Regions from separate parts of the Comamonas endophytica genome, predicted to be linked through region 2. Evidence: riboswitches for the same ligand, from Rfam matches in the RefSeq annotation. Region 2 holds a riboswitch; the other holds the start of a gene.

Region 1 (4,208 bases), 340 kb from region 2:
GGTTTTCAATGCATCGTTGGAATTCATTGCGGCATTGTTCATCAAATCAAACAATCAATTCAGCTGCCAGGGCTGGGCAGGGCGTAGCCGGCTGCCTAAACTTGGCTCCAGTTTCGCGACGATCCAAGGAGCTTCCATGAACGCAGCCATCTCCACCGCCTCCATCACCCATTTCATCCACGGCCAGCGCGTCGCCGGCAACAGCCTGCGCACCCAGCCCGTCACCAACCCCGCCACCGGCGCCGTCACGGGCGCCGTGGCGCTGGCCAACCGCGCCGATGTCGACGCCGCCGTGGCCGCGGCCGCTGCCGCTTTCCCGGCCTGGGCCGACACCCCGCCGATCCGCCGCGCGCGCGTGATGTTCAAGTTCCTCGAGCTGGTCAACCAGCACAAGGACGAGCTGGCGCACGCGATCACCGCCGAGCATGGCAAGGTGTTCACCGATGCCCAGGGCGAGGTCGCGCGCGGCATCGACATCATCGAGTTCGCCTGCGGCATCCCGCAGCTGCTCAAGGGCGACTTCACCGAGCAGGTCTCGACCGGCATGGACAACTGGACGCTGCGCCAGCCGCTGGGCGTGGTCGCCGGCATCACGCCCTTCAACTTTCCGGTGATGGTGCCGATGTGGATGTTCCCGGTGGCCATTGCCGCGGGCAACACCTTCGTGCTCAAGCCCAGCCCGACCGACCCGACGGCCTCGCTGATGATGGCCGAGCTGCTGCAGAAGGCCGGCCTGCCCGACGGCGTGTTCAACGTGGTCCAGGGCGACAAGGAAGCGGTGGACGCGCTGATCGAGCACCCCGAGGTCAAGGCCGTGAGCTTCGTCGGCTCGACGCCGATCGCCAACTACATCTACGAGACCGGCGCGCGCCTGGGCAAGCGCGTGCAGGCGCTGGGCGGCGCGAAGAACCACATGGTGGTGATGCCCGATGCCGATATCGACCAGGTGGTCGATGCGCTGATCGGCGCGGGCTATGGCTCGGCCGGCGAGCGCTGCATGGCGATCAGCGTCGCGGTGCTGGTGGGCGACGTGGCCGACAAGGTCGTGGAGCGCCTGGTCGAGCGCACGCGCACGCTCAAGGTGCTCGATGGCGAGAACCTGGCGGCCGAGATGGGTCCCATCGTGACGCGCGCCGCGCAGGAACGCATCGCCGGCTACATCGCCCTGGGCGAGCAGGAAGGCGCGCAGCTGCTGGTCGACGGCCGCAATTTCGACGGCGCGCAGGCCGGCGCGGGCTGCGAGGGCGGCTTCTGGCTCGGCGGCACGCTGTTCGACCACGTGACGCCGGAGATGCGCATCTACAAGGAGGAGATCTTCGGCCCGGTGCTGGCCTGCGTGCGCGTGCCCGACCTGGCCCAAGCCATTGATCTGGTCAATGCGCATGAATTCGGCAACGGCGTGGCCTGCTTCACGCGCGACGGCAACGTGGCGCGCGAATTCGGCCGCCGCATCCAGGTCGGCATGGTCGGCATCAACGTGCCGATCCCCGTGCCCATGGCCTGGCAGGGCTTCGGCGGCTGGAAGAAGAGCCTGTTCGGCGACATGCATGCCTATGGCGAGGAAGGCGTGCGCTTCTACACCCGGCAAAAGAGCATCATGCAGCGCTGGCCGGAGAGCATCGGCAAGGGGGCGGAATTCGTGATGCCTACGGCGAAGTAGGGCGCTCTCTGGTCGCTAGCCACCCTTCGACAGGCTCAGGGCGAACGGATTTTCCCGTTCGTGGTGAGCTTGTCGAACCATGGACGTCCTGCCCTCCAGACCCCTAGCCACTGCGACCTCCGCGCATCCCCGTTAAAATCCCGGGTTAACCCCCAAGGAGCGTTGCAGCGACGGCCCCGGCACGTGTCCGGACCGCTCGTCAGGCTTGGGGTTTCGTCTTCCGCAACGACGCTCACCTGTTGGCCCTTGTTTTTTGCAGGTGAGTTGCATGCCGTCTGAAGTTTCCATTCCTCCGATGCGTCTGTCGGGCCTCGAGCCCGTGTTCGTGGGCGAGGACACGCTGTTCGTCAACATCGGCGAGCGCACCAATGTCACCGGCTCCAAGGCCTTTGCGCGGCTGATCCTCAACGGCCAGTTCGAGGATGCGCTGGCCGTCGCGCGCCAGCAGGTCGAGAACGGCGCGCAGGTGATCGATGTCAACATGGACGAAGCCATGCTCGACAGCGAGGCCGCGATGGTGCGCTTCCTGAACCTGATCGCCTCCGAGCCGGACATCGCGCGCGTGCCGATCATGGTCGATTCGTCCAAGTGGGCGGTGATCGAGGCCGGGCTGCGCTGCATCCAGGGCAAGGGCATCGTCAACTCGATTTCCATGAAGGAGGGCGTCGAGCCCTTCAAGCAGCAGGCCAAGCTGGTCAAGCGCTATGGCGCCGCGGCCGTTGTGATGGCGTTCGACGAGCAGGGCCAGGCCGATACCTTCGCGCGCAAGATCGAGATCTGCGAGCGCGCCTACCGCATCCTCGTCGACGAGGTCGGCTTCCCGCCCGAGGACATCATCTTCGACCCGAACATCTTTGCCGTCGCCACCGGCATCGAGGAGCACAACAACTACGCCGTCGATTTCATCGAGGCGGTGCGCTGGATCAAGCAGAACCTGCCCGGCGCCAAGGTCTCGGGCGGGGTGTCGAACGTGTCCTTCTCCTTCCGCGGCAACGACCCGGTGCGCGAGGCGATCCACACCGTGTTCCTGTACCACGCGATCCAGGCCGGCATGGACATGGGCATCGTCAACGCCGGCATGGTCGGTGTCTATGACGACATCGAGCCCGTGCTGCGCGAGCGCGTCGAGGACGTGGTGCTCAACCGCCGCCCCGACGCCGGCGAGCGCCTGGTGGAAATCGCCGAAACCGCGCGCAGCGGCGCCAAGGACGAGAGCAGGAAGCTCGAATGGCGCGGCACGCCCGAGGCGCCCGTCACCGTGGCGCAGCGCCTGGCGCATGCGCTGGTGCACGGCATCACCGACTTCATCACCGAGGACACCGAGGAGGCCTACCGCGAGGTGCTGGCGCGCGGCGGCCGGCCGCTGCATGTGATCGAGGGCCCGCTGATGGCGGGCATGAATGTCGTCGGCGACCTGTTCGGCGCGGGCAAGATGTTCCTGCCGCAGGTGGTGAAGTCGGCGCGCGTGATGAAGCAGGCCGTGGCCCACCTCGTGCCCTACATCGAGGAGGAAAAGCGCCAGCAGCAGGCCGCGGGCGAGGATGTGCGCTCCAAGGGCAAGATCGTGATCGCCACCGTCAAGGGCGACGTGCACGACATCGGCAAGAACATCGTCACCGTGGTCCTGCAGTGCAACAACTTCGAGGTCGTGAACATGGGCGTGATGGTGCCCTGCCACGAGATCCTGGCCAAGGCCAAGGAGGAGGGCGCGGACATCATCGGCCTGTCGGGCCTGATCACGCCCAGCCTGGAGGAGATGCAGTACGTGGCCGGCGAGATGCAAAAGGACGAGTACTTCCGCAGCCGCCGCATGCCGCTGCTGATCGGCGGCGCCACCTGCTCGCGCGTGCATACGGCGGTGAAGATCGCGCCCAAGTACGAGGGCCCGGTGATCTACGTGCCCGACGCGTCCCGCAGCGTGGGCGTGGCGCAGAGCCTGCTGGGCGAAGGCCTGCAGGAATATCTGCAGGCGCTGGAGGCCGACTACGACAAGGTGCGCCAGCAGCATGCCAACCGCAAGCAGGTGCCGATGTGGCCGCTGGCCAAGGCGCGCGCCAATGCCACGCCCGTGGACTTCACGCGCGTGCCGCCCGCGCCGCGCGCGCTGGGCCGGCGCGTGTTCAGGAATTTCGACCTGAACGAGATCGCGCGCTTCATCGACTGGGGCCCGTTCTTCCAGACCTGGGACCTGGCGGGCCCGTACCCGGCCATCCTCGACGACGAGATCGTCGGCGCCGAGGCGCGCAAGGTCATGGCCGACGGCCAGGCGATGCTGCAGAGGATCATCAGCGGCCGCTGGCTGTCGGCCAATGGCGTGATCGGCCTGTACCCGGCCAACAGCGTGGGCGACGACATCGAGTTCTACACCGACGACACGCGCAGCGAGGTGCTGCTGACCTGGCATGGCATGCGCCAGCAGACCGAGAAGCAGGCCGTCGAGGGCGTCATGCGCCCGAGCCGCTGCCTGGCGGATTTCGTCGCGCCCAAGGACAGCGGCATCAAGGATTACGCCGGCCTGTTCGCGGTCACGTCAGGCCTGGGCATGGAG
Region 2 (4,208 bases):
TGCACGCGCAGCTTCATGCCCGGGGTGTAGCGGCCCGAGGCCACGCGCACGAAGGCAATGCGGTCGCGGTGGTTGGCGTCCATGTTCGCCTGGACCTTGAAGACCACGCCGGAGAAACCTTTGTCCTCGGGCTCGATGGTCTTCACCACCGGCTGCTTGTTCACCACCAGCGTGCTGGTGCGCGGGCCCGGCGGCGGCGACATGTCGACCAGCGCGTCGAGCACTTCCATCACGCCGAAGTTGTTCACGCCCGAGCCGAAGAACACCGGCGTGAGCTTGCCCGCCAGGAAGGCCTCGTGGTCCCATTCGGGCGAGGCGCCCACCGCCAGCTCCATGCTTTCCATAGCGGTGTCGAAGGTGTCGCCGAAACGCGCGCGCAGCTTGTCGGCGTCGGACAACGGGATGGTCTCGAAGTCCTGCGGGCGGCGCTCGCTGCCCGACTCGAACACCGTCATGGTGCGGGTGCGCAGGTTGATGATGCCGCCGAAGCTCTTGCCCTGGCCCACGGGCCAGGTCATCGGGCAGCAGGGCATGCCCAGCTCGCGCTCGACCTCGTCCATGATGTCGAGCGGATCGCGCACCTCGCGGTCCATCTTGTTGACGAAGGTGATGATCGGCGTGTCGCGCTGGCGGCAGACCTCGATCAGGCGGCGCGTCTGGGCCTCGACGCCGTTCGCCGCGTCGATCACCATCAGCGCCGAGTCCACGGCGGTGAGCACGCGGTAGGTGTCCTCGGAGAAGTCCTTGTGGCCCGGCGTGTCGAGCAGGTTGACCACATGGTCGCGGTAGGACATCTGCATGACCGACGAGGCCACCGAGATGCCGCGCTGCTTCTCGATTTCCATCCAGTCCGAGGTCGCGTGGCGGCTGGCCTTGCGGCCCTTGACGGCGCCGGCGATCTGGATCGCGCCCGAGAACAGCAGCAGCTTTTCGGTCAGCGTGGTCTTGCCCGCGTCCGGGTGGGAAATGATGGCGAACGTGCGGCGCCGCCGGGTTTCTGAAGCGTAGGACACTGTTTGTACGGGTGCGTGGCCGCTTGCGGTGAGGCGCGCGGCAGGAAGGCGGACGGGCGCGCGCGTGCCGGGCGCTGTGCAGCGCCGGCCGACGGGCCCGGGAAACCGGTGATTTTAGCGGCGCGGCGCTGCAATGGGTGCGGCAGGAATAATCAACCTGCGCCCGCGCTCTTGTGTTGCACCGCACAATCGGGGCTTCGTCCTCTCACCGCTTTGGCCATGTCTTCCCCTTCCAGCGGCGCCGTGCCGCAGCCTTCCTGGGTCGTGCGCGGATCGCCGGCCTACCGCCGCATCAGCCTGGCCCTGTTCCTCGCGGGATTCGCGACCTTCTCGCTGCTGTACTGCGTGCAGCCGCTGCTGCCGGCATTCGTCGCGCATTTCGGCGTGACGCCCGCGGCCAGCGCGCTGTCGCTGTCGCTGACCACGGGCTGCCTGGCGGTGGCGATCGTGCTGGCCGGTGCGCTGTCCGAAGGGCTGGGGCGGCGCGGCCTGATGTTCGTGTCGATGCTGCTGGCCGCGCTGTGCAATCTCGCGGCCAGCCTGGCGCCGGGTTGGGAGGCGCTGCTGGCGGCGCGCGCGCTCGAGGGCCTGCTGCTGGGCGGGGTGCCGGCCGTGGCCATGGCCTATCTGTCCGAGGAGATCGAACCGGCGGGGCTGGGCTTTGCCATGGGCCTGTATGTCGGCGGCTCGGCGCTCGGCGGCATGCTCGGACGCGTGGCGATGGGGGCGATGACCGAATACATCGACTGGCACTGGGCGCTGGCCGCGCTGAGCCTGGTCAACCTGCTGGCCGCCATCGGCTTTTACCTGCTGCTGCCGCCCTCGCGCAACTTCCAGCGCAAGACCGGCCTGGGCGCGGCCTACCACCTGCGCGCCTGGGGCGCGCACCTCGCGCAGCCGGGACTGCTGTGCCTGTTCCTGATCGCCTTCGGGCTGATGGGCGTGTTCGTCAGCATCTACAACTACCTGGGTTTCCTGCTGGCGGGCGAGCCCTACGCGCTGAGCCCGCTGCAGGTCAGCCATGTGTTCTATGCCTATCTGTTCGGCGTGGTGGCATCGCCGGTCGCAGGCGCGCTGGCCGACCGCTTCGGGCGCGCGCCGGTGCTGCTGGGCGGCGTGGCGTTCATGGCGCTGGGCCTGCTGCTGACGCTGGGCGCCGCGCTGGCCTCCATCGTCGCGGGCATCATGCTGATGACCATGGGCTTCTTCACGGCGCACTCGGTGGCCAGTGGCTGGGTGGGGCGGCTCGCGACCCAGTCCAAGGGGCATGCGTCGTCGCTGTACCTGCTGGGCTATTACCTGGGATCCAGCCTGCTGGGGGCGGGTGGGGGGTGGTTCATGCAGCACACGGGCTGGGCGGGACTGGTGGCGAGCATGCTGGTGTTGTTGGCGGGGGTGTTTCTATTGGGGGTGCGGGTGCGGGGGCTGGCGCGGCAGGGGAGGCCCGCTGTGTGACTGGATGGAGGACGTTCACCCTTCGACCAGCTCAGGGCGAACGGATGAAGGAGCAAGCGCTGAGGCTTTTAAGTACAATAGCCGTTTTCCGAGGAGCGTTGCAGCGCACCCCGCACCTTCCACAGGTGCCAGGCAGTGCGTGAGGCTCGGAACCCGCTGAGGCCTTCGGCCCGGCGTTCGCAACGACGCTCACCCACGTTGTCTGTGCGGTGAGTGCCTTCCCCCAGAGCGTGGTTTTGCCATCCGTAACGGAGAAAACCATGAACGCAGCTGTTCCCCTGACCCCCGCCGATTCGGTCATTGCCGACATTTCCCTCGCGCCCTGGGGCCGCAAGGAAATCAAGATCGCCGAGACCGAGATGCCCGGCCTGATGGCCATCCGCGAGGAATTCGCCGCGGCCCAGCCGCTCAAGGGCGCGCGCATCACCGGCTCGCTGCACATGACCATCCAGACGGCCGTGCTGATCGAGACGCTGCAGGCGCTGGGCGCGCAGGTGCGCTGGGCCTCGTGCAACATCTTCTCGACCCAGGACCATGCCGCCGCGGCCATTGCCGCCACCGGCACCCCGGTGTTCGCCATCAAGGGCGAGACCCTGGCCGACTACTGGGACTACACCCACCGCATCTTCGAATTCGGCCCCAAGGGCAGCGAAGGCGAAGGCCCGAACATGATCCTCGACGATGGCGGCGATGCCACCATGCTGATGCACCTGGGCCAGAAGGCCGAGAAGGATCTGTCGGTGCTGGCCAACCCCGGCAGCGAGGAGGAAACCATCCTGTTTGCCGCGATCAAGGCCAAGCTGGCCGAAGACGGCAGCTGGTACACGCGCAAGTCGGCGCAGATCATCGGCGTGACCGAGGAAACCACCACCGGCGTGCACCGCCTCAACGAGATGTCGGCCAAGGGCACGCTGCTGTTCCGCGCCATCAACGTCAACGACTCGGTCACCAAGAGCAAGTTCGACAACCTCTACGGCTGCCGCGAATCGCTGGTCGACGGCATCAAGCGCGCCACCGACGTGATGATCGCCGGCAAGGTCGCCGTGGTCGCTGGCTACGGCGACGTGGGCAAGGGCTGCGCCCAGGCGCTGCGCGCGCTCAGCGCCCAGGTCTGGGTCACGGAAATCGACCCGATCAACGCGCTGCAGGCGGCGATGGAAGGCTACAAGGTCGTGACCATGGAATGGGCGGCGGACAAGGCCGACATCTTCGTGACCACCACCGGCAACCGCGACATCATCCGCCATGAGCACATGCTCGCCATGAAGGACGAGTCCATCGTCTGCAACATCGGCCATTTCGACAACGAGATCGACGTGGCTTCGATCGAGCAGTACGAGTGGGAGGAGATCAAGCCCCAGGTGGACCACATCACCTTCCCCGACGGCAAGAAGATCATCCTGCTGGCCAAGGGCCGCCTGGTGAACCTGGGCTGCGCCACGGGCCACCCGAGCTTCGTGATGAGCGCCTCGTTCGCCAACCAGACGATCGCCCAGATCGAGCTGTTCACCAAGCAGGACGCCTACGAAGTCGGCAAGGTCTACGTGCTGCCCAAGCACCTCGACGAGAAGGTCGCACGCCTGCACCTGAAGAAGGTCGGCGCGATGCTGACCGAGCTGACGGATACCCAGGCGGCCTATATCGGCGTGTCGAAGCAGGGTCCCTACAAGCCCGACACCTACCGCTATTGATGGCGGTCGGGCCATGCCGCGTGACGGCATGGCTTCCAGATATTTCCGC

The links. Region 2 has a riboswitch for S-adenosylhomocysteine ahead of ahcY (adenosylhomocysteinase). Riboswitches for the same ligand answer to the same signal wherever they lie in the genome.
Region 1: linked by a shared signal. The riboswitch ahead of metH (methionine synthase) and the one ahead of ahcY (adenosylhomocysteinase) in region 2 are both predicted to bind S-adenosylhomocysteine.

Annotation. Positions count from the first base shown of each region.
Region 1 covers NZ_CP106881.1:1,750,236-1,754,443, reverse strand. The annotation lists gene M9799_RS07930 (LysR family transcriptional regulator) at 1-27, opposite strand, end outside; gene M9799_RS07925 (CoA-acylating methylmalonate-semialdehyde dehydrogenase) at 137-1,660, shown strand; S-adenosyl-L-homocysteine riboswitch at 1,809-1,901, shown strand; gene metH (methionine synthase) at 1,956-4,208, shown strand, end outside.
Region 2 covers NZ_CP106881.1:1,405,254-1,409,461, reverse strand. The annotation lists gene M9799_RS06310 (peptide chain release factor 3) at 1-1,013, opposite strand, end outside; gene M9799_RS06305 (MFS transporter) at 1,233-2,468, shown strand; S-adenosyl-L-homocysteine riboswitch at 2,553-2,666, shown strand; gene ahcY (adenosylhomocysteinase) at 2,729-4,159, shown strand.